Paraneptunicella aestuarii: one gene and its partner. The protein of the gene in region 1 interacts with the protein of each later gene in a pairwise test. Links are inferred from orthologs where the notes say so. Each region holds a gene or a part of one and is shown on either strand. Other genes may lie near its edges. The genes, in order: cysE and cysK.

Region 1 (12,640 bases):
TGAATTCGCAGCTTGAAATCACGTTCATCTAATTCAACTTTGAGATATTGCTTATCTTCGGTTAATTCAGTCACCAACGCCTGATGATACTCAGGGTTAACCACGGCATATCGAAGCACTTTAGACTCAACATCCAGCACAGCTTTTTGAGCAAAATAAGCCACGCCGCCGAAAATAAGGGGGAAAATGAACAAAGGTAAGGCCACCATAAAAAACATAGCACGCTTGTCTCGTAGCAATTCGAGCAGCTCTTTACGCATTACCAGCCACATATCAACCTGCCTCCTGTAATGTGTGCATAAAGGAATGATGCAAGGATTCCTCGGACAAAGCCGCAAATGCCGAAAAACTGCCGTTAAAGGTGTTTTTACCTAACTGGATAACACAAACCTGATCACACAAAGCCTGTACTTCGTCCAAATGATGGGTGGAAAAAATCACTGGCGTGCCATTGGCTTTTAATTGCCGTATAAACTCCAGAACCGTTTGCGTTGCCATAATGTCCAGCCCGGTTGTGGGTTCGTCCAGGATCACCACATCAGGTTCATGAATAACGGCTCGAGCAATGGCTGTTTTTTGTTTCATTCCCGTGGAATAGGTGTCGCATCGACGCTCAATAAAGGCTTTCATATCTAACCGCTCGACAACATCATCCAAGCGTTGCTGAATCACCTTATTAGCAAGCCCATGCAAACGCCCAAAATACTCAATGTTTTCTCGCCCGGTTAATCGCCCATATAAGCCAGTAGAGCCTGACAGAAAACCAATCTTCTTACGCAATTGGTCTGGATGCGCAGTAAGTTCTTGTCCATCCACAAAAATGCCGCCATTATCTGGCGTTAAAGCTGTAGACAAGATTCGAAGCGCGGTTGTTTTCCCTGCGCCATTTGGCCCGAGCAGCCCCAACACCTGGCCTCGCTCACACTCAAAACTGACATCCAGCAAGGAATGGAAAAAGCGCCCACGCAAACGAGGATCCTTTAATTCCTGCTCCTGCAATTTTTTGGGGTCAGCCAATTCAAACTTTTTCCCGATATGTTGAATACTGATCAAATGAACTCTTCCTGTGCCGATTATCAATTAACCAAAACAACCTAACAGCTTTGATTAAACGCAAAAAATGACTATCTAAACAGATAACTCTACGATGCAAAAGCGGTCATCTGCGAGAAAATATGTAAAAATACGCTCAGGTTTACAAATACAACGGCGCAATATAGGTACACTAAATAATGCACCCCATTTCCAATCCATTTCAGGCTTGCAAACAAATCATACTCAAACCCAATTCGGTTTTTGCCACCCTGCGAGAAAAGCAAAACTGGTCATGGATACCCTTTTTCCTGATCGTTGCCGCTAATATGCTACCGGGATTATTGTATTTTCAAACCATTGATTTCGATTGGTATATGGAATTGCTAACCAGTTCACAGTATGGACAAGTCAGCCCGGCAGAACAGGAAACTTTCAAGAACAGCATGTCACGCGAACAAATGCGTTACCTAACCATGCTCGGCTCGACAGCAGGCTTGGCAATCGCTAACGCCATATTCGCTGTGTACATCAACCTGTTCACCAAAAGCGACGAAGAAAACACGCGCAACTTTTCAGACTGGTACGGATTCGGATGGTGGGTGTCACTGCCAAGTGTAATAGCCGGGTTTATCGCCACAGTCATTATTCTGCTGTTTGGTAGCGAACAAATGCTACCCACCATTATTAACCCAACGTCGTTGGCATTCCTGTTTAATATGCCATTAGACTCACCACTTCTGATGTTTGGACAAGTGGTGCGCCTGGAAAACTTCTGGACTATGTATTTGATTGCCGTTGGCTTAAGCCAGTGGACCAACCTGCCATCCCGTAAAACGTACCTGATAGCGGTTGTCCCCTATTTTATTATCTGGTTCGCTTTACTGCTCGCAGCGTGATTGAGAATACTGGATGCCGCATCGCGGTGCGGCATGACAAAAAAGCGACAACACTGGCATCATTCTAAACTCGTTTAAGAATCTAACGTTTAATACACCACTCACTCTGTAAAGAGGTGCTGAAATAATGACAAATATACCTCAAGAAAAATTGCAATCAGATGTTGCCGTACAATCCAATGCAGGCATATATACAGCTCGCAGAGCAGCTGAACATCTTCTTCATGAAATAAATAGCAACCATGAATTCCTGATTCCCTCATTTTTATCTTCAATAGCAGCAGGAATAGAGGGGGAAATAAATACTGCCTATATAAATCATTTTCATAAAAAATTTGGGAAACAATATACCAAACATATAAAACCTTACCTTTTCATGAAGATATACGATAGGCTTTCGCAGCTTCCAATTGTCCTCTCTGGATTTAAATATATGCTTAACGATCAGGATGAACGAATTAAAGCTATTTTTGAATTATTTGAGTTAAGAAATAGAGTTCTACACATTAAACATCTTCATCACTATGCTGATATTTATCAGGATGAAAATGGCAATATCCTTAATATAAATTATCACACCCCCAATCACCCAGACCCATACAGGGAACACTTCGCTAACTTTCCCAAAATAGAAGAATTAAATAGTTATTTAGAACTTTTTTACAAAGTAATCAGAAAGTTTAATAACCTATCCGACACCATAAATAGAAGAAACTTTAATCCTGAAGGTTGGTTCATTCGTATATCAAAAACCTAACAATCTGTTTGGAACTGACTCTCAAAAGCAAAAGGACAACACGATTCGTTCATAGCTTCACCCGCTTAGGTCGAAAATACTGTGTATTCAGATAAAATTCCTCTGATTCATTGTCCTTCCACCAGCCAGGAATGCCTAACAATGGCAAGGGGGATAATTCGCCTTTTTTGGTAAAGCTATGAGGTTGATTAGCGAGCTCAAGCAAGCGAGTGTCCAATTGCTGATATTGCTCAGCTAGAGATAATTGCCAAAAGTCTTTTCCAACCTGCACTCCCAACCATTTTCCGGTCAAGCCGACATGAGGTTTCATCAGCATTTCGTAATTGGCATGGCCGAAGACATAAGGGCGTACACATTGAGACCCTCTTAACCAGTCACTTCTACGTTGAACAAAGGCTGCTTGCCATTGGTGTTCTCGCAATAAGTTCGCCATCTCAGGATCGTCGTAAGCCAGCACCACACCGCATTCATCAAAGTGGGTGACTCTATCGCGTCGTGGTGTTCGGGGAGTTAAACCATGCTGTTCAATTTCAGCCATATGAATGTGGTTCAACGCCCGTTTGGTGTCAGGGAACAAGCCCCAGATGCAGGCATTAAAGAAGTCGTGCCAATTACTACTACGTGTAGGTACTTGCTGGTCTTGAAAGATAATTTGTTCGTAATAGCGATCGTCTTCAATCTGTTCGATGAACGTCATACCTTTACTCGCAGTATGCAAAACGTCGCTAATTTGCTCGGAAGTCAACCAATCCGATAGTTCTGAAAAATTTGCTAACAAAGACAAATCAGAAAAAGGTGTACTGGAAAAATGACTCGCCTGCCAAGTTTCAGTACGGGGAAATGCGCGGTAATTATGTGGTTTACTCATTAAATACTTGTCAGTCGAAGAACAGGTTAAATGCCAATACTTGCACGCAAAGCACATACAAGAGTGGTCAATGATTCGGCTATAGCATAGTTTTTTATGTTTCGGCGGTGTACTCTATTGCGGAATTTTTACAAAGTAAAATGTACGATGGAATTTCCATGAATAACAACATCAAACGCACATTAACAACGACCATTCTAGCTGCTGCATTTACCGTGCAAGCAGGTGAAAACAACTTTGATCAGGCTTATAACAGCGTCAGCGAAGCGGATTTACGTAGCCACGTAAAAACCTTGGCATCTGACGAGTTTGAAGGTCGCCAGCCCACCACTATCGGTGAAGAGAAAACCCTGGATTATCTTACCAGGCAGTTTACTGCACTAGGTTATCAACCCGGCAACAATGGCAGTTTTTTGCAACCTGTTGAGCTGGTTCGTATTGAAGCGGATCCAAATGTCACATTACAAATTGGTGATGACAGTTTCGAATACAAACAAAATATGGTGATTGGCACTTCCCGTGAGCAAGAATCCGTATCGTTAAAAGATTCTGAACTGGTCTTCGTAGGTTACGGTGTTAATGCCCCAGAATACGGCTGGAACGACTACGCAGGTGTTGACGTAAAAGGCAAAACGGCAGTGATTCTGGTGAACGATCCCGGATTTGCCAACCCGGACAGCGGTAAGTTTCAAGGTAAAACCATGACTTACTACGGTCGCTGGACATACAAGTATGAAGAAGCCAGCCGCCAAGGTGCCGCAGGCGCTCTGATCATCCACGAAACCGCTCCCGCTTCTTACGGCTGGTCGGTTGTTGCCAATAGCTGGAGTGGCCCTCAGTACCATTTGGTAACGGCAAACGGCAATAAAGACAGAGTCGCTGTTGAAGGCTGGCTTTCTGTTGAAGCCGCTCAAACTGTATTCCAAAAAGCCGGGCTTGATTTTGAAAAGCTGAAAGAACAGGCGAAAAATGGCCCAACAGCCAAAGCCATGAGCGTGAAAGCGTCGGTAACCGTTAAAAGCAGCTTAAAACGCTCCAAGAGCAATAACTTTATTGCCACTTTACCCGGCAGCAAAGCACCAGACGAACACATTATCTACACCGGACACTGGGATCACTTGGGCAAAGACCCATCGAAGAAAGGCGACAATATCTATAACGGCGCTCACGACAACGCAACGGGCACTGCCAGCCTGATCAGCATGGCAAAAGCGTTTGCCTCGTTGAAGCAACGCCCAGCTCGTTCGGTTAGCTTCCTGATTGTCACCGCTGAAGAACAAGGTTTGTTAGGCTCCAAATACTATGCCGAACACCCGGTTTATCCGCTAAACAAAACAGTGGCTAACCTGAATTTGGACGCGATGAATATTCTGGGTCGAACCAAAGATGTCGCTGTAGTCGGTTTCGGAAAATCTGAATTGGAAACCTACTTGACCAAAGCTGCGAAACGCCAAGGCCGAATCATCACTCAGGAAGATCGCCCGGAAGCAGGTTACTACTACCGTTCGGATCACTTTAGCTTCGCCAAAAAAGGCGTGCCAGCGCTGTATGCAGAAGGTGGTGCAGAATCTGCTGATGAAGAAAGTGCCAAGTACCGTAAGAAGATGAAAGTCATCTTAAACGGCTGCTATCATCAGGTGTGCGATGAATACCGCGATAGCTGGGACTTTGGCGGCATCATTGAAGATACACAAATGTTTTTTGAAGTGGGATACGATTTGGCAAATTCTGACGATTGGCCAAAATGGAACAAAACCAGCGAATTCCAACGTCCAGAATAGTTTCACATTCCATTTCGGGTTGTCATAGCGACCAGAAAGTATAGGTTTTTACCCAAAGGCTTCCACCTCGGAAGCCTTTTTTCATGTTTAGTGCGATTATCTGCGTTTTTTTGCAAATTCCCCCTTGCAATTTCCTGCATTACTGGCAGAGTCGTAAGCATTACTATCTTGTGTCGGTTGACCCAAAGAAGCTCAGTCAAAATGATTAATTTGAATAATCTCAATATTAACAATCTCAATGACAATTTGTTGTCATTGCGAAATTGGCTGATTTAATCGGTAAGGAAGGTGACAGAAACGTAACAATAAACATCACACCGTTTGTCTGACATTAAAATACCAATCTGAACCTTCCCTACACAAAAATTCAAGTGTCTACCTTTTGCATAGTTATTCATATCGCTCTGATCCGATCACTGTTATGCAATTTTTGATTCGCTTGTAGTAATTAGTCGAACTTACGATAGTTGACTACCATCCATTAACACAAACTGTAGAGAGACAGTCATATATGTGCGGTATATTCGGTATTTTGGACATCAAAACTGATGTTTCCGAGTTAAGGACCAAAGCCCTTGAGCTTTCTAAATTATTGCGCCACCGCGGCCCGGATTGGTCCGGGATTTGGAATAACGACAACGCGATCCTCTGCCATGAGCGCTTGGCAATCGTTGACGTTGATAATGGTGCCCAGCCTTTAACTAGCCGAAATAATAATCACATTCTTGCCGTCAATGGTGAAATCTATAATCACAAAGATTTGGAAGCTGCATTAGCAACGCCTTACGATTTTAAAACCAAATCTGATTGCGAAGTGATCCTGCCGCTATTTGCAGAAAAAGGACCAGCGTTTATTGACGAGCTCAAAGGCATGTTTGCTTTTGTTCTTTATGATCAGGAAAAAGATGAATACCTGATTGCTCGCGATCACATGGGCATTATTCCTCTTTACACAGGTTTCGATGAACATGGTAACTTCTATGTCGCTTCAGAAATGAAAGCTCTGGTTCCCATTTGTAAAACCGTTCAGGAATTCCCTCCTGGTCATTATTTGTGGAGCCGTCACGGTAAACTGACCCAGTATTATCAGCGTGATTGGATGCAATACGAGAACGTTGCCAACAACGAGTCCAATCTGGATGAATTGAAAGCCGCTTTTGAGAAATCGGTTAAAACCCACTTGATGTCTGACGTACCTTACGCAGTATTGTTGTCTGGTGGTCTGGATTCCTCTCTGGTTTCTGCTGTTGCAGCCAAATACGTTGCCAAGCGTATCGAAGACGAAGATAAAAGTGATGCCTGGTGGCCTCGCTTACACAGCTTCGCGGTAGGCTTGGAAGGCGCACCCGATTTGTTAGCAGCGAAAAAAGTCGCTGACATGATTGGTACAGTTCACCACGAAATTCACTTCACAGTGCAAGAAGGTTTAGACGCCATTCGTGACGTTATTTACTTCCTTGAAACCTACGATGTCACGACCATTCGTGCCTCAACGCCAATGTACCTGATGAGCCGCAAGATCAAGGCCATGGGTATCAAGATGGTATTGTCTGGCGAAGGTTCAGATGAGCTCTTTGGTGGCTACCTGTATTTCCATAAAGCGCCAAATGCAAAAGAATTCCATGAAGAAACGGTACGTAAACTGGATCGCTTACACATGTTCGATTGCGCTCGCGCGAACAAGGCAACCTGTGCCTGGGGTGTCGAAGCTCGCGTTCCGTTTTTGGACAAAGAATTCATGGATGTTGCCATGCGTTTAAATCCAAAAGACAAGATGTGCTCTGGCGAGCGTATGGAGAAATGGATCCTGCGTAAAGCCTTTGATAATGGTGAGTATCTACCACCTGAAATCTTGTGGCGTCAGAAAGAACAGTTTGGTGATGGTGTTGGATATTCCTGGATTGATTCCATCAAGGAGTTTGCTAACGAAGCCGTTAGCGATCAGCAAATGCAAACCGCTGAGTTCCGCTTCCCAATCAATACACCAGAAACCAAAGAAGGTTACTTATACAGAAGTATTTTTGAAGACTACTTCCCGCAAGAAAGTGCCGTAAAATGTGTGCCCGGTGGTAAATCTATCGCGTGTAGCACAGTAGAAGCTCTGGCTTGGGATGAAAGCTTCCAGAATATGGCCGATCCTTCTGGTCGCTCTGTTATTGGTATTCACGGCAGCAAGAAGTAGAGCCGCACTCGTGAATTAAAATGTTGGGCTTGTTGAGTTTTCACTACCAGCAAGCCTCTACTTTTTAGACCAGTTTCACTTACTCACTATTTTCTTTTACTTTTTCTTGCTTCTTTACCGACTTATCCGCTTTAAACCACAATTCTTTGCGATCTAACGGTGTGTTTTCTGGCAATATTGGGTTCTCCAGTTCAAACACGATACGTTTGTCCAGATTGGCCTTTTCAAGATATTTGCGGTGAAACTGCATGAATAACTTATCGAATTTCCCATTAGCAATGGCTCGCTCAAATCCGGTTTTAACCAAATTCGCCAATACCACGTTCTTCTTGTTGAAGAAGAAATAGGTTGCCGTGGGATAATGCACAGCCAAACGCGGCTCTAAATGCAGATAGTTAGGAAAAGCTTCGTGTTCCAGCTCGCGCCACACTTCAACAATGGAACGCGGGAAAAAGCTGGCTGCATCGGATTTCAGCATGGTGTAAATTCGAGGATGATCTGAAGCGGTTGCCACCTCAAAGCCATTAGCCTGCAAAATTTTCACATCCGGCCAATCAGAACCCTGTATTGGCGTAAATCGGCGTAATTCCTGCAATTCTTTCACTGGTGCTAACAGGTCGGCATAATCATCGGTTACCAGAAATAATCTTAATCCGATTAAGCCCTTATAAATCGGAATGCGAACGGGGAGCAGCTCTTCTTCACGAACGGTGTCGGTCATACTCCAGATAACATTGATTTCACGGTTTGCTTTTAACTGCTCAATGGCTCGCCCTTGTAATACCATTTTGTTGGATTGAATTAGTCGGTATTTAACGTTGGTTTGTCCTAAGGCTAACCCCAATACCTGCAATGGATAACTGTTTGACATATCCACTATTTCGCTGGTACGAGCGTAACGAATGTTCCATGTCGCAGCATGGGCAGCAGTTGCGCTCAACCCAATCAGCACGATGAACAAATTCAAAAACAGGCGCATTTTGCTTTGCTTACTCCGGAAAAATACAGCGACAGGGCTCAGCCTACATTGATTTTCACTGTTTATACAATGTTTTACGTTGTTAGTTCTGTTTTACTTGCAAGGAAGATATCGGCCTAGAGCAGTTTAGCTAATTCCCGCTCTTCATCATCCATGACAGTGACTATCACCTTCAAATCATCTCCCACTGACTGCAAGGTGTAAGAAACATAACAGGAAAACAAGCGCTTATTCTCTTCCGCGTAGAAGTTCCATTTTACGTTGGTAAACTGGATATTGTCAGACAAGCGCATGGTTTGGCAGACATCAGGAACAAAATCGACAGCGCCAATCTTTCTTAAGCGCTCCATTAAGCGCTCGATATACATCACAACATCCTGAGTAGAGGTAAACACATCCTTATTATCGTCACTCATGATCACCGCAGGGATAAAATACAATTCTGCAACCGCATTGGCATCATAAGCCCTATACGCTTTTGCATATTTATCAAAAAAAGCCTGGGTACTTTGGGGCATTGGGAAACTCCTCTGATGCAGTTTGTCGCTTGGTTTCAAGCGTGAATATCACATTAAGAATAGGACAAGATCTGCTAACTTGCTCCACCTCATATGCGATATCTCACATTTAACTTATTGAATTCCCAAATACTTGTGAGTTTGCAACGACAAGCGCCAATTCTTCGCAATACAGGTATCAATCGCCAGTTTCGTTGCTCTGGGAAGCTGGCTAATAGGTTGCAGATATATCAAACAATCTTTCTTTACGTCCGCTTGTAACAATGCTTCCAACTCTTCAATATGCACTTCTGTTGCCACAGGATGCTTGATTTCATTGGCTCTGGCTAACGCATCTGGCAACACTTCATAGCCACCACGCATATTTACTTTGGGGGAAACCGTCACCCAGGTTCGAGGATCAACCTTAATCTCAAATGTGCCACTGGTTTCAATTTGCACACTGTAGCCCGCATCATGCAACACGGTCGTTAAAGGACGTAAGTCGTACATAGCTGGCTCTCCGCCAGTAATAACAACATGTTTTGCGGTATATCCCTGCTCACTGAATAGCGCTAATAATTGTTGTGAATCTGCCGCAAACCAGTGCTCAGTATCAGCTGTTTTGGCGAGCACTTCCCGAGGTGATTGCTGTAAGTCTTCCGGTATCTCCCAGGTATGCTTGGTATCACACCACGAACATCCAACCGGACACCCTTGCAAACGTATAAAGATAGATGGCGTACCTGTATAGCTCCCCTCCCCTTGAATGGTTTGGAACAGCTCATTGATTTTATATTCGGTTTGCATCGGGTCTTTATCCTTATTTGTCCTTATTGAAACTTAATCGCTCTGACTGGTACGTAATTGCTTGTGGCAGTCTTGCCACCAGTCATTTAAAATTGCGCTTTTCGTGCATTATAGAGATAGCAAAGGCATGGCTCAAAAGGTTGTTGTAATTTATTCCGGTGGTATGGACTCGTTTACAGTATTGCACAAGGCATTGCGTGATGGTTGCGAAATCTACGCACTGTCTTTCAATTACGGGCAACGCCACAGCAAGGAACTGGAATATGCCGCCCGAGTCTGCGCCGATTTAGACGTTCATCACAAAATCGTTGATATCAGCAGCATCAATCAACTGATTGGCGGTTCTGCCCTTACCAGCGACATTGATGTGCCTGAAGGCCATTACGAAGAACCCAGTATGCAACAAACCGTTGTACCTAACCGCAATATGATTTTGCTGTCGATGGCGGTAGGTTATGCGGTTTCTCTGAATGCGAACAAGGTTTATTATGGCGCACATTCAGGCGATCATGCCATTTACCCGGATTGCCGTCCCGAATTCGTATTGAAGATGAATGATGTATGTCAAATAGCCAACTACGAGCCCGTCGACATTTACGCGCCCTATTTAAATGACAGCAAGATCGACATTCTGAAAGACGGCCTAACTATGGGATTAGACTATGGACAAACCTGGACTTGCTACAATGGTAGAGAAAAAGCCTGTGGCAAATGTGGTGCTTGTCAGGAGCGACTGGAGGCATTCGAGCAAAACGGTGTCACCGATCCCTTGTTATACGAGTAAAATTCTCTGAACACTAAATGACCTAAGCAGACATATGCATATAACAGTTCAGATTAGAATTTCAATTCTCGGGGTTTAATTTTTAAAATGAGGGCGTATATTGTTTGGAATAAAATATTACCTCACTAGAACTCACTAGAAAAAAAGGCGTAACATCATGGTGAAAGAAAGTTTTTGGCAACGGCTTCAAAAAGAAGCTATGGAAGTAGTCACCTCAGAGCCCTTGTTAGCGAGCTATGTTCACGCCTGTATCTTAAACCATCGTAATTTTGACTCTGCATTAAGTTTTATTCTATCGAATAAAATGGCTGATGATGTCATGCCCGCCCTGTCTATTCGTGAGTTTTTTGATGACGCGTTTAAGGAAGACCCAAGCATTGTGGAAGCTGCATTAGCAGATTTAAAAGCAGTTTACGATAGAGACCCTGCGGTAGAGACTTATCTGACCATTTTGGCTAATTTTAAAGGCTATCTAGCACTTCAAGTACACAGATTAGCTCATCATCTTTGGCGCAAAAACAGAAAACATTTAGCGCTATTCTTACAAAGCAGAAACTCGGAAGTCTTTGCTGTGGATATTCATCCTGCCGCCAAAATCGGTAAGGGCGTTATGTTCGACCATGCAACCGGTATCGTCGTAGGTGAAACCGCCGTTATCGAAGACAATGTTTCGATTCTGCAATCAGTCACATTAGGTGGTACTGGCAATGAATCAGGCGATCGACATCCCAAGGTTCGCGAAGGTGTGTTGATTGGCGCAGGTGCAAAAATTCTGGGTAATATCGAGATTGGTCGAGGTTCCAAAGTGGGTGCAGGCAGCGTGGTACTGAATAATGTACCAGAACATGTCACCGTTGTGGGTGTCCCCGCCAAAGTAAGAAGCACTTGTGTTGGCAACCCTGGTGAAACCATGGATCAAACCGACTTTGCCGGTGCAGATTAATCATCCACAGTGAACATTAAAAAAGGTGTCTGACTTAGACACCTTTTTTATGTGCTGCTTTTATGTGCTGGGGATATCAAGCAAGCTAGTGGCCCGCTTGATTCTCAATAAAATAAGCCAACTCTTTAATACAGTATTTGAGAACCGGGTTTAAACGCGTGTTTTTACCATTAAGTACATAAAGCTGTTGCTCAAACTGGAACAGTTCACCACCAATTGGCGTAAGTAGCTCTCGCCCCACCTCAGATTCCGCCAAATAGTCAGGCAATAATCCAACATACTCACCACTCAGTATGGCTGATAAGCACGACTCGTAAGAGTCTGAGAATGTCTGAATAGAAAGACGATTTTCACCACGCACGTAGTTACCGGATGGCATGCCTGAAATCCCGACAGCAGGATATTCTTGCACATTCAAAGGAGTCACTTTACGCGCCCATTTTTTAGCAAGTGGATGATCTTTCAAGCAATACAAACGCCCAACACAAGAGGCGTTAATTTCGTGAAAATTCACTGACTCAGGCTTAACCATATCGTAGCAGGACACCACTAAATGGCACTCACCCGATAAAGCAACATGCTCGACTTCATGGTAAAGGCGGGTTTGAATGTTGATATGAATATCATTGAATTTCTTCATTGTGCTACGCACTGCCTGAGCAACTGCAGCAACCACACTAGGAGGCAAGCTTGCCATGAGAACCAAAGTCACATGACCAGAGTAATCATCATGTAAGCTCTTAAGGTTAAACACGAAGCTGTCAAACGCGTTGAAAATACGCTTGGTTTCCTGAAAGACCAGTTCACCCTCTTTGGTCATTTGGAAACCACCGCGACCACGATGACACAACACCAAATCAAGTCGCTCTTCGAGCTTCTTGATCGCAGCACTGATATTGGGTCTTTGCATTCTCAATACCGGCTCTGCAGCGGTAAATCCGTTACAGGACGCAACGGCATAGAAGACTCTAAGTAATTTTATATCCGACTCTTGCAAACGATTCAGCATAATTTTGTCACCTGAAAAACGGCAGAAAAATCCTTCTGAGAGCACCCTTATCAGGCACTGTTTTCTAAGGTATAAGTTTGCATACTATACTGATATTTC
Region 2 (12,874 bases), 1.9 Mb from region 1 along the record:
TGGACCTTCCCTGACGGCTCAACCGCCCCTCAGGCAGCCGGTAAAATCCACACCGACTTTGAAAAAGGCTTTATCCGCGCAGAAGTCATCGGATACAACGACTATATCGCCTGTAAAGGCGAACAAGGTGCGAAAGACGCTGGCAAATGGAACCTGCAAGGTAAAGACTATTTAGTCAAAGACGGCGACGTTATCCACTTTAGATTTAACGTTTAGTTTAGATTTAACGCTTTAGATTTAACATATAGCTATCTGAAGATTTATCGAAGACAAATTTAAAAAAGAGCCGAAAGGCTCTTTTTAGTATTAGCTCAATACTTCCAATTTACCCACCCATTCATTAAATCCAGCGCACTTATGACGTATAACGTCAATGCTTGTTTGTTTGGCAATATCTGGCCCATGGGTTGTTTTACGGTATTTAGTATTACTGATGAGCCGCTTGGAGGGGGCAGTCTCTCTTGAATTATTTATTTTCTCAGGATCATAATCAAAATCTTGCAATACTGATTCAGCCCATCCCCTCACACCCGGTTCTTGCAGTACACTCTGCATTGCTTCAGGTGAACTAAACAGCAATCCTTCAAATTCATACATTTGTACATATGGGATTAACTTTGACTTTACGCCATCAGGAACTCTCTCAAGGATCTTCGCTTCTAAAGAGGCTTTGGTTTCGGATGCAGAAACTTTCTTAAATCCATAAAAATCATAAAGCGTGGTAACAAAGTCAAAACTATTGGCAAGTCTTCTAACTTCGCTTGCAATACGATCCAGCTTCACATCTCCGCCCATATTAATGGCCGTAATAAAAACCTCTTTTTGAGCCAAATAAGGTGATAACACTGACGTTACAAATCGTTCTTCCGTTACTCCTTCTACAGATATCCCTACCCTCACCATTCAGGTCTTCCTCCAACCAGATTCTTATTCCAAATATCACCCATCGCATAATCTTCCAGCCAGTCCTTCAATGCCTCTTCATCCACCCGTTTAAACTTGGATACTCCTTGTTCCTGATCCACAACAATGAAATCTTTGGCCTCGAATTGATTCGCAAATGTCACAGATTGAGTTGAACAGATCACTTGACTGCTAGACGATACAGATTTAACTAAATCTGCAAGCACTTCCAAGGCTGCTGGATGTAAACCTAATTCAGGTTCATCCAAAATAATTGACCGAGGACGCAACGATGCAGGCTGTAGAAAAAGTGTCGCCATACAGATAAAACGAGCTGTTCCATCAGATAGTTGCAACGCTGAAAATGGTTCGTCATGTTCTCGATGTAACCATTTTAATAGTAATTTTTCCTGCCCCTCAGTACCTCGAGGCTCAAGATAAAAATCATGAAAGTAAGGTGCTACTGTTCTAATCGCTGAGACGATGTCCAAATAACTCTTTGTAAACTCATCGTCATCCGAATTTTTAAGCCTTAAAAGGAAAGCAGCCAGGTTTCCAGCATTAGAATACAAATAATCCGAAGCATCGACGCTTACCGCATTCTTGAACGCAGCACTGTCAGAGGTGTCATGAAAATGATAGACACGGCATTGCTCCATATATTCCCTTGTATATTTTCTGACATAACTGCTATCGGCCTCACTTCCCGGTAGCAAGCCGCTTTCACCTTTATTACCTTTGATTTTAAAGTGTCTATTTGAGCTCTTAATCGTGCAGTATTCATTTGTAAATACCAATGAATCGTTACTCGCGCCATGCTCAAACTCAACATGATAACCATTGTACCCAACATCAATATCTATCGTAATTAACTGTGTCGTTTTCGCGCCAAAATGGAAGAAACTGTTGGCAAAACCACGCTTTTCCACATAGGTTTGCAGCTTCCCTTCAGATAAATTGCGCAGAAACGAAAACAAGGAAATGAAGTTTGATTTACCGGAACCATTTGCACCAATAAGTATGTTGATTGGCTTCATATCTAGTTCCAAATCCTTTATGGATTTAAATCCCTTTACAACAAGATGTTCCAAATGCCGATTATTGTCTGCCATAAGCGCTTAACAAAACTCCAAAAGATAGGGAAGTATAATAAGAAGCATTAAAACATATTTAATATGCGAATTCGCCATCTGATTTTGTCCCCTCATTCCACTTTTGGGCTTATTATCACCAAAGTCTCTGAAATCTTATCCTGTATTGCTTGCCTGTTGGCATCCCAGAAGATCTGGATAAAACCCAGTAACCCGGTGGCAAGTCCTGCGCCGTAGCCGCCGTAACGTCCGAAGGCTTCCCATAAGGTAAGCTCGCTACCGTCGAGTTTGATGACCTTAATACCCACCAGCCTTTTACCCGGTGTTTGTCCGTGATACCAAGCAGTGGTAAAGCTATAGTAGGCCGCCGCCCAACCAAAACTTATACCGAGATCGGCTAATAAGCCTTGTATCCAGTCTAAAAGGCTTGGTGGTTGCTTGGCATCTTTGTTTTCATTATCAGAACTGTTACCAGTCTTAATGATGTTGCCGTCTGTATCTACTGGCCTGATCCTCATACCCTCGCCGTCCAGATAAAATGTGAGATCCTTACTCTCCGTATTTTCAGCATTCCCCGTATTCTCAGCATTCTCCGCTCCAGCCTCTGTCTGCTTATCTTCCTGGTTAATCTGCTTTTCTGCCAGGCGCTTTTTTAATGCCTGTTCAATTGATTTTACATCAACCACAGACTCGGATTTTGCCACTGATTCAGTCGTTTGTGCTTGCTGAGTTTTTTCTTCTGACTCAAGTTCCTGCTGCACTTGTTGTTTGATTTGAGAGAGTTTATCCGACGAAAAGGCATCGAGGTTTTGCACAATGGTTTCTATGGTTCCAAGCACAAAGGCAAAAGCGAGGAAATATCCTGTGCCTCGCAAAAGTTTGCGCCGGGTTGCTTTGTTTTGAAAACGGGGACGTTTGCTGGAAACAAAACAAAACCAGGCAAGTACGCCTAATAGAATATGTTCATTGAAGTAAGTCAGTAGACCAACCAGTGACATATCGATGATGATGGCTATCAATCGCCGGGTTGGTGTTGCCAGAGGAGTTCCCAATAAATGCTCGGCAACCCCAAAGGCATAAGGCGTAACGATATTCTTATCTTCTTTGTTGTTACTTCCCTTATTTGGACTTTCCTTATTTGCTTTATTTTTCTCTTCCATAGAACCTTTGCTCTCGACATGTCAAAAGAAGACGGAACCAAGCCTGACCAGCAATCTAATTCAGCTCTCTAATTCAGCGCTCTAGGAAAGCTCCTTAATCCCTTCATTCAATCCCTGCAATGTGAGCGGGAACATGCGCCCTTCCATCAACTTACTGAGAATGCTGATTGAGGGATAATAACTCCAATACTGCTGAATTTGCGGGTTTAGCCAGATGGCATTTTTAAAATGGTCCAGTAAACGCTGCATCCAGACAGAACCAGGCTCTTCGTTCCAGTATTCAACGCTACCACCGGGGTAAGTGATTTCGTAAGGCCCCATTGTGGCATCGCCAACAAATATCAGCTTATAGTCACTGCCATATTTGTGGATCACGTCCCAAAGCGGCATCTTGTCCTGCTTGCGACGAGCGTTATCTTTCCATACATAATCATAGACACAGTTATGAAAATAGAAGTATTCCAGATGCTTGAATTCGGTATTACAGGCTGAGAAGAGCTCTTCGCACGCTTTCACATGGCTGTCCATTGAACCGCCAATATCAAAAAACAACAGCACCTTCACAGCATTGTGACGCTCGGGCACCATGCAAATATCCAACATTCCGGCATTTCTGGCGGTTGCGCCGATGGTCTTGTCCAAGTCCAGCTCTTCTGCGGCACCTGAACGAGCAAACTGCCGTAACTTGCGCAGTGCGACTTTAATATTTCGCGTTCCGAGCTCTACATCAGATGACAAATTCTTGAACTTACGTTCATCCCACACCTTGGCAGCAGAAAAATTACGATTACCATCCTGTCCTATTCGTACCCCTTCCGGATTATAACCATAAGCACCAAAGGGCGACGTACCGCCAGTACCAATCCATTTGTTACCACCTTGATGACGTTCTTTCTGTTCTTCCAAACGTTGCTTCAAGGTTTCCATGAGCTTATCCAGCCCCCCCAGGGCCTGAATTTGCTTTTTCTCTTCCTCGGTAAACAAGCGCTCAAACTCTTTACGCAGCCATTCATCGGGAATGTCATGAGAAAACAAATCGATACTCTGAACACCTTGAAAGTAGTCTGCGAATGCCCGATCAAACTTGTCGAAGTTAGATTCGTCTTTCACCAGGCACAAACGAGAAACGTGATAGAAATCTTCCAGGCTGGCATAAACAACCTGATGCTTCATGGCTGCCAGTAAATCCAACAATTCACGAATACTGGCGGGAACCTTGTATTCCCGCACTTTCATAAAAAAGGGAATGAGCATTAACGTCGCGCCATAAACACCAGTTTTTCGAACAGATGAATATCCTGTTCATTCTTCAATAGCGCACCATAAAGTGGTGGAATGCTTTTCTTGGTATTAGTTTCGCGCAACACTTCAACCGGAATATCTTCCGCCACCAGCAACTTCAGCCAATCCAGCAATTCGGAAGTAGACGGCTTTTTCTTTAATCCGTTAATGTCTCTGAGATTAAAGAAAGACTGCATGGCTTCACTCAGTAATTCCTGTTTCAGATTAGGGAAATGCAAATCCACAATTTGCTTCATTTCCTGTTCGTCAGGGAAGCTAATGTAGTGGAAGAAACAACGACGCAAGAAGGCATCGGGCAGTTCTTTCTCGTTGTTAGAAGTAATAATAACAATCGGGCGTTGTTTAGCAGAAATGGTCTCGCGAGTTTCATACACGTAGAACTCCATGCGATCCAATTCCTGCAATAAATCATTGGGGAATTCGATATCAGCCTTGTCGATTTCATCAATAAGCAATATAGGACGTTTTTCAGCGGTAAACGCCTCCCATAACTTGCCTTTGATAATGTAATTGCTGATATCTTTAACTTTCTCGTCACCAAGCTGAGAATCACGCAAACGAGAAACTGCATCATACTCGTACAAACCTTGCTGAGCTTTGGTCGTCGATTTGATATGCCACTGTAAAAGGTCGGTATCCAATGCTTTCGCTAATTCCTGCGCCAACATGGTTTTACCTGTACCTGGTTCACCTTTAATCAATAATGGTCTTTCCAGTGTAACGGCGGCATTAACAGCAAGTTGCAATTCTCTGCTGGCAACATAGCTATCAGTTCCAGTGAACGACATAGTCTCTCCAATTAAATTCCAGATAATAACTGCTTTATAATGTTGATGATTTACAAAGATATCTCAAACGCTAAAACATATTCAAAATAAGTTATAGCAAAAAGCACTTTCGTTTTGCGCCCATATCCCTACTCTAGACTAACATATCGATGCCTAAACACATAAATGCGTATTTGCAGGCCAAAATATGGTTAATAACTCGCTTTATTTGTTGCCAACTGTAGCGAACGTGCAAAAACTGAACGCACGCCACGCAGTAAAGCAGAGAGAGCACATAGCGCTTTATATGTTTAGGTAAATATGGGTCTGGGTTTCCTGTCATTATGAGTTTGTTGCCATAAACACGAGAAACAGACCTTGAGCAATAGATCAGATTGATCAGTTAATTAAGTGCGGTTGTATATGAGATTTCCTCTATACAACACTTATTATTCCAATTAAGGAACCAAGATGCATATATTCGACGACAACTCAAAATCAATTGGCCATACACCTCTTGTTCGCTTGAACAGAGTCGCCAAAGGCAACGTATTTGCAAAAATCGAAGCCAGAAACCCTAGTTTCAGCGTTAAGTGCCGTATCGGCGCTAACATGATCTGGGACGCTGAAAAACGTGGCATCCTGTCTGAAGGTAAAGAGTTGGTAGAACCAACTTCTGGTAACACGGGTATCGCTTTAGCTTTCGTAGCCGCTTCCAGAGGTTATAAGCTAACGTTGACTATGCCAGCCAGCATGAGCTTGGAGCGTCGTAAATTGTTAAAAGCACTTGGTGCAAATCTGGTTTTAACTGATCCTCCTAAAGGCATGAAAGGTGCGGTTGCCAAGGCTCAGGAAATCGTTGAAGCAAATCCTGAAAAATTCGTCTTGCTACAACAATTCGATAACCCTGCAAACCCTGCTATCCACGAACAAACGACAGGCCCTGAAATCTGGGAAGACACCGACGGTCAGGTAGATGTCTTCATCGCAGGTGTGGGTACTGGTGGTACGATTACAGGTGTTACTCGTTACCTTAAGCAAACCAAAGGCAAAAACATTATCAGTGTTGCGGTTGAACCGACTGATTCCCCAGTTATTACTCAAGCAAAAGCAGGTCAGGAACTCACTCCAGGGCCTCACAAAATTCAAGGTATCGGCGCGGGCTTTATTCCTGGTAACCTGGATTTGGATTTGGTTGACATGGTCGAGCAGGTCAGCAACGACGACGCTATCGCTATGGCTCACCGCCTGATGAAAGAAGAAGGCATTTTGGCTGGTATTTCTTCTGGTGCAGCAGTCGTTGTAGCGGCTCGTCTTGCAGAACGCCCAGAGTTTGAAGGCAAAAACATCGTTGTTATTTTGCCAAGCTCAGCAGAGCGTTACCTGAGCAGCCCTCTGTTTGCAGGTCAATTCTCAGACCTTGAACTAGAGCAGTAATCCATTCAGGCCGCAATCTACGGCCTAATGACCAAATCTATTTCGATTCCATTTAAAGGGAGGTCAAAACCTCCCTTACTTTTTCACATACTCTTTACTTTTTAACATAATAGCCACACACTTAAGCCAATCAGAACTTCTTATATTTTGGGATTAGTCGGTATTATGTTGAAAAACCTTCTTTCGATCTTTATAGCCGTTTTGTTTTTAACAGCATGCTCAGAAGCGACAAATCAAAATCAGGGAGCGGGCAAATATGGCATGATGGACGATTCAACACCGGAAGGAGCTGCACTATTATTCTTCAACTCCATTTACAATAAAGACGCAACGCTGGATCAAGCACTTAAGTACACCACTCCCAAAATGACACGATTATTAAAGTCATATCACACCAATCGTTCAGTTCAACGCCACATCCTTAATCTCACTTACGATGATGTTCCGGAAATGCAAGTTGATTCTGGTGATGACGTAGGACGAACCGAATTCGCAGTACAATCAGATGTTTCTATCTTTTTTACCGGATTTAGCAATGGCGATAAGATTGATGATCTACGTACGGTCAAGATGCTAAAAATTCAAAACAAATGGCTGGTAGATAGTATAAAAGCCGATAAATACATGTAATGCATAAATGGGGAATAACCCTTATTCCCCTACTGCTACACCTTCACGACGGGGATCTGCCCCCCCGATCAACTTTCCATCTTTAATCAATATGCCATGTAAACCGCTGTTTAAATCAATAATTTTTACTTCGTGTCCCAGCTTTTCCAAGCCTTGTTGCAGTTTTACGATATCAGTCCCTTCTTCCAGAGCAACATAATCATTTCTATGCGTGAACTTAGGCAAATTGATGGCTTGTTGAACATCTAGCCCCCAGTCCAACACACCAACTAACGTTTGCGCTACATAGTTAATAATCCGGCTACCGCCCGGTGAGCCAATAACAAAATACAACTCACCCTCTTCATCGAAAACCATGGTCGGAGACATAGAACTTCTCGGGCGCTTGCCTGCTTGAACACGGTTAAGCGCCTTGTATTTTCCGCGATTGGGCAAGAAAGCAAAATCCGTAAGCTGGTTATTCAACAAAAAGCCTTCAACCATCAAGCCTGAACCAAATGCATACTCGATACTACTGGTCATAGACACCGCATTGCCTTCTTTATCGACAATGGAAATATGAGAAGTATTAGGCAAGTCAAAGGCATTATCTACCTGAATAAAAGCGGTGGAATAAGCAGAGCCCGCACGCGCTTTTTTCATGTCCTTGGCTGGATCGATCAATTTCAAACGCTTTTGCAAATAGGTGTTGTTTATCAGCGCACCGAAAGGCAAATGAGTGAAGTCCGGGTCGGCAATATAGGCTTCACGATCCGCAAAAGCCAAACGCGAAGACTGGGTGATCAAATGAACCGCTTCAAGCTGATTCGGCTTGTATTGCTCAAGTTTATAGTCTTCGAGCATTTTCAATATTTGAAACACACTGATACCGCCCGAAGCAGGCGGCGCCATACCGCAAATTTTATAGGTTTTGTAATTACCACAAACAGGATCACGCTTTTTCGCCTGGTAATTATTAATGTCAGACTCTTCCAGCAAGCCGGGGTTTATCGTTGAAGTCTGAACGGTTTTGGCGATTTGTTTGGCTAAATCACCTTTATAGAAAAAGTCAGAACCTTCTTTGGCGATACCAAAAAGCACAGCCGCAAAATCGCCATTTTTTTGAACAGTGCCCTGCTTGATATATTCGCCATTAGGATAGAAATAACGCTTACTGCTATTGAATTCTTTGAGACCAGGATGTAAATCCCAAGACAACAGCGTTTCCAACCTTTGGGAAACCGTAAAGCCCTGATATGCCGTATCAATCGCTTCATTAAACAAATCTTTCCAGGCAAGCTTACCAAATTCCTTTTGTGCCATTTCCAAGGCTTTAAGCGTACCGGGAACGCCCACAGAACGTCCGCCCACTACGGCTTCTTTCCAGGGGATACTCTTACGATCCTTAATAAACAAATACTGGTTAGCAGCGTCAGGTGCGGTCTCTCGACCATCAAAGGTATGCAATCGTTTATTCTTATTATCCCAATACAGGATAAAAGAACCACCGCCAATACCCGACGACTGAGGTTCAACCAATGTCAACATGGCTTGAATGGCTACAGCCGCATCAATGGCATTACCACCACGCTTTATGACTTGCTTTCCAACCCATGATGCATAAGGATTGGCGGTACTGACCATATACTGCTTAGCGACATGAGCCTTCTTGGAATAATATCCCGTAGTGGCTTCCGGCTCCCGGTCTTCACGCTGTTTTTTGTTATCCGCATAGCTGCTCGGAATGAGTGTCAAAGCAGCAACAAGAAACAGAAGATTTCTCACTATAAATTCCAAATTCTGGTTATTTAAATTTAGTCGGGTCTGGCGCTCGTTTTTCCAAAAATGCAGCGAACGCCTCTTTTGCAGCAACTGTACCTAGCTGACTAAAAAACACATCCAGTTCGTCAGCCATGTGTAATTTAACGGTTTCAAGATCCTGCTTCAATAACGCTTTGGTATGTCGCATAGCTAATTTAGGTTTGCTTGCCAATTTTTGCATTACCGTTTGTACGGCAGTATCCAACTCATCATCAGGCAAAACCTTGTTGACCAAGCCATACTGCAAAGCTTCATCCGCACCGAAAGGCTCACCTAACATTAGCCATTCACTGGCCTTAGGATGACCAGCCAGCTTTGGCAAAATCCAGCTTGCTGCAAATTCCGGCACTAATGCCAGATTAATAAAAGGCATACAAAACACAGCGCTTCTGGAGCAATAAATGAAATCACAATGCAATAACATGGTGGTGCCAATGCCTACCGCTTGTCCTTTAACTTTAGCAACAACTGGCACAGGACAGTGCATTAATGCCTGCATAAAACGTACTGTTTCAGCAAAATGCTCTTCATCTTCAACTTTGGCAAAATGTGATAAATCATTGCCAGCAGTAAAGTGCTCCCCTTCCCCCTGAATCAATACCGCTTTAACATCGTCGTTATCAACCGCAGATTCCAATGCAATAGCGGCTTCTTCATACATCTTGGGTGAAATGGCGTTACGTTTGTCTGGACGGTTAAAAGTGATAGTGAGAACCAATTGGTTTTGTTCGACTCGGATATTAGACATTTAAATTGCTTGATGGGGTTGCTGAGAAGTGCCAGCAAACATAAACTTTGTCGCGCAATCTTGCAATGAGTTCTTCTCTATAAGGCTGTAACAATAAGGAATTTCCTGAGAATGCTGAATTTACCCTGGGCAGCAAGGCACATGCTTGGCCCACTTATCCTGAGTAGCATAAGTTGTATTTTGTTTTTTCTCGCTTCGGATATACAAACGACACTGATTTATGATCGCATTGCGGTGAGTGCTTTCGAATTATGGCGATTAATAACAGGCAACCTGCTGCACACGAATGGTTTTCATCTAATACTGAATATCACAGGGTTGATCATTTTGTGGATGCTACACGGTGATTACTATTCTCCCGGCAAATATCTGTCTTTGGTGTTATTTTGTGGGCTTGTCGTAACAAGCGCTATCTTTTTGTTTACCCCTGAACGAGTCTGGTATGTAGGGCTTTCTGGCGCACTACATGGTGTATTCGCCTGGGGCATTTATCACGATATTCGTCGCGGCATGAAAACGGGATGGGTATTACTTGCGGTGTTGATCGTTAAAATCGCGTCAGAACAAATATACGGTGCTAATGAATCTATCGCTGAATTGATTAATGCCAATGTGGCGATTGAATCGCATTTATACGGAGCCATTGCTGGCTTGTTCGTTGCGATAATGTCAATGCTGACATCAGGACTAAAGAAAAGATAACATCTTTTCCAACCATCATATTGCACAACAATACAGTATCCAAAATACACCGTCATGCCGCACAGCGATGCGGCATCCAGCCTTACATTAATCTGTAGCTGGATGGCGGTCAAAGCCGCCATGACGACAAATAAGTCTTATGCGTCCCTAGAGATTTTCTTCAAACAACTTATAGATTCTGCGATATTCATCCAACCAAGAGCTCGGTTGCACAAAACCATGAGGCTCTACTGGGTATATCGCTGTTTCAAAGTCCTGTTTTTCCAATTCAATTAAACGCTGTACCAAACGCACAACATCCAAAAAGAATACATTGTCGTCGACCATTGGCGCATTAATCAGCATAGGTTTATTCAAGCCTTCGGCGAAATAAATAGGAGAACTACGCTCATAAGCAATAGGGTCAACATCCGGTGTATTCAGGATATTGGAAGTATAAGGCCCATTATAATGTGCCCAATCAGACACCGGACGTAATGCCGCTCCAGCCTGGAATAGTTCTGGCTTGGTAAATAGTGCCATAAAGGTCATAAACCCGCCATATGAACCACCGTAGGTTCCTACACGCTTAGGATCAACATTGGCATTTTCCACCATCCAGTTCACACCATCTTCCAAATCTTCAATTTCAGGTTTACCCATATGACGGTAAATCGCTGTACGCCAGTTACGACCATACCCAGCCGATGCGCGATAATCCATATCCATCACAACATAACCTTGTTGCGCCAACATACTGTGGAACATAAACTCACGGAAATAGCCAGACCAACCAAAGTGCGAATTCTGCAAATAGCCAGCACCGTGGTTGAAAATCACCGCACGGTGTTTTTCGTCAGAGCTTGAAGCTGGGCGATACAGTTTAGAATAAATAGGTGCATCTACATGGCTGGATTTCACAGGAACAATTTCTGGCATCACCCAAGGCATAGCCAAGAACTCTTCACTCACTGTGTGAGTAATACGAGTTACCTGTTCTGAAGGCTGAGCAGCTTGAATATACAACTCCGGTGGCATAGTGATCTTGGAATGAGTAAGCAGTAATGTCTGCTCGTCAGGGCTCAATTCGTAACTGGTATTACCCAGTAACTGAGTTAGACGTTCTGATTTCTTGTTGGCAATATTAACTCGATAGATTTCATACATGCCCGGATGCGGCTTGTTAGAACTGTAATAAAAGTATTCATCATTGCTGGTCAACGTCAGGCTATCAACTTCAAATTGACCACTTACCAAAGCGTAAGCCTTGCCATTTAATGGCTTAAGGTAAAGATTGGCATAACCCGATTCTTCCGACAAATAATACAAAGTATCGCTGTTATTCAACCAGCCAAATTGATTAAAGTGATAGTTGATCCAGGCATCATCATGTAAACGATGTTGGGAGATCAGCTTATGTTTTTTAAAGTCAACCGTGGCTAACCAGCGATCTTTGTTGTCCCAGGCTTCCAACATAATGGCAACCTGATCGCTTTTACTATTCCAGGCAACACTATCAACATTGTCACCCCAGTTTTCCATAATCGCTAATGAACGAGGCAAACGATTAACCGTGTATTCTTTTCCCTGAGCTTTGGCATTTTCACGCTTAACGTCAGCTAACACATCATCGTTATATCCAGGTAAAGATTCAAAACCAATTTGGTGCGCCTGATTTGTGGTTAAGTCCATGTACCAGACCTGGTGCTCAATCGGTTTTTCATCCAGCACTCTGCGGCGTACACTTTTAATATCAATACGACCATCTTCCTGAATATGATGTGGCATCACATCAGTGTCATCATTCTCAGGAACATCTTTGGCAATAACGACTATCAACTTTTTGCCATCAGGAGAAAGCGTAGCGTTAACCGTCTCGAAGCCTTCGGTCAGGTAAAACGGATTTCTGGTTGCCGTCTCGTTTTGGGCAATAATTTGTTGCTGATAATCAAAACGCTGTTCATTTTGCTTTCTGACCGTTTGAATATAACCAATCAACTTTTGCTGTTCAGCGGCAATATAATCTTTAGGGGGCTTATTCGCTGTTTTTTCCGGAGCAAATTTCCAGGATGCTAATTGCTCAACAAAACCATCATTAAGATTTGTCGCATATAAGGCATCGCCGATTTTATAGGTTAAACGACCATCATCGATGAAAGCCAGATTACGAATTCCTTCCACGCCTTTGGTTAACTGGCGTATTTGCCCGCTCTGTAAATCTTTCACAAACAGGTTATTCGATGCTAACCAGGCAGCAAAATGCTTGTTTTTGCTCAGAATTCTATTGGCATAATGCACTTTGTGTAAGTCAGCAATGTCTACCAAAGACGCGCTATCTGAAGAGATGCCTGTCGT

Evidence for each region.
Region 2: the proteins of cysE (region 1) and cysK interact in binary tests that used the Escherichia coli proteins (3 or more experiments, as listed by UniProt). The link is inferred for Paraneptunicella aestuarii from one-to-one orthologs.

What each region holds. Positions count from the first base shown.
Region 1 is NZ_CP074570.1:3,715,501-3,728,140, forward strand. Bases 9,884-12,640 are described here. They hold cysE (serine O-acetyltransferase), read left to right. Parts: upstream 9,884-10,749; coding sequence 10,750-11,532; downstream 11,533-12,640. Other genes in these bases: queC (7-cyano-7-deazaguanine synthase QueC), read left to right, coding at 9,933-10,589; KIH87_RS14275 (LysR family transcriptional regulator), read right to left, coding at 11,618-12,541. In the rest of the region: KIH87_RS14215 (ABC transporter permease), read right to left, coding at 1-272; KIH87_RS14220 (ATP-binding cassette domain-containing protein), read right to left, coding at 274-1,053; KIH87_RS14225 (Yip1 family protein), read left to right, coding at 1,233-1,931; KIH87_RS14230 (hypothetical protein), read left to right, coding at 2,059-2,688; KIH87_RS14235 (DUF3025 domain-containing protein), read right to left, coding at 2,738-3,556; KIH87_RS14240 (M28 family metallopeptidase), read left to right, coding at 3,715-5,337; asnB (asparagine synthase B), read left to right, coding at 5,849-7,519; KIH87_RS14250 (amino acid ABC transporter substrate-binding protein), read right to left, coding at 7,599-8,498; KIH87_RS14255 (hypothetical protein), read right to left, coding at 8,615-9,016; 7-carboxy-7-deazaguanine synthase QueE, read right to left, coding at 9,131-9,805.
Region 2 is NZ_CP074570.1:1,780,971-1,793,844, reverse strand. What follows is about bases 4,687-7,677. They hold cysK (cysteine synthase A), read left to right. Parts: upstream 4,687-5,694; coding sequence 5,695-6,660; downstream 6,661-7,677. Other genes in these bases: ggt (gamma-glutamyltransferase), read right to left, coding at 7,312-7,677; KIH87_RS07450 (hypothetical protein), read left to right, coding at 6,826-7,290; KIH87_RS07460 (AAA family ATPase), read right to left, coding at 4,687-5,244. Outside these bases: redox-regulated ATPase YchF, read left to right, coding at 1-216; KIH87_RS07480 (DUF4276 family protein), read right to left, coding at 307-903; KIH87_RS07475 (AAA family ATPase), read right to left, coding at 897-2,015; KIH87_RS07470 (RDD family protein), read right to left, coding at 2,108-3,154; KIH87_RS07465 (vWA domain-containing protein), read right to left, coding at 3,236-4,408; more of KIH87_RS07460, read right to left, coding at 4,408-4,686; more of ggt, read right to left, coding at 7,678-9,057; KIH87_RS07440 (enoyl-CoA hydratase), read right to left, coding at 9,074-9,838; rrtA (rhombosortase), read left to right, coding at 9,950-10,540; KIH87_RS07430 (S9 family peptidase), read right to left, coding at 10,688-12,874.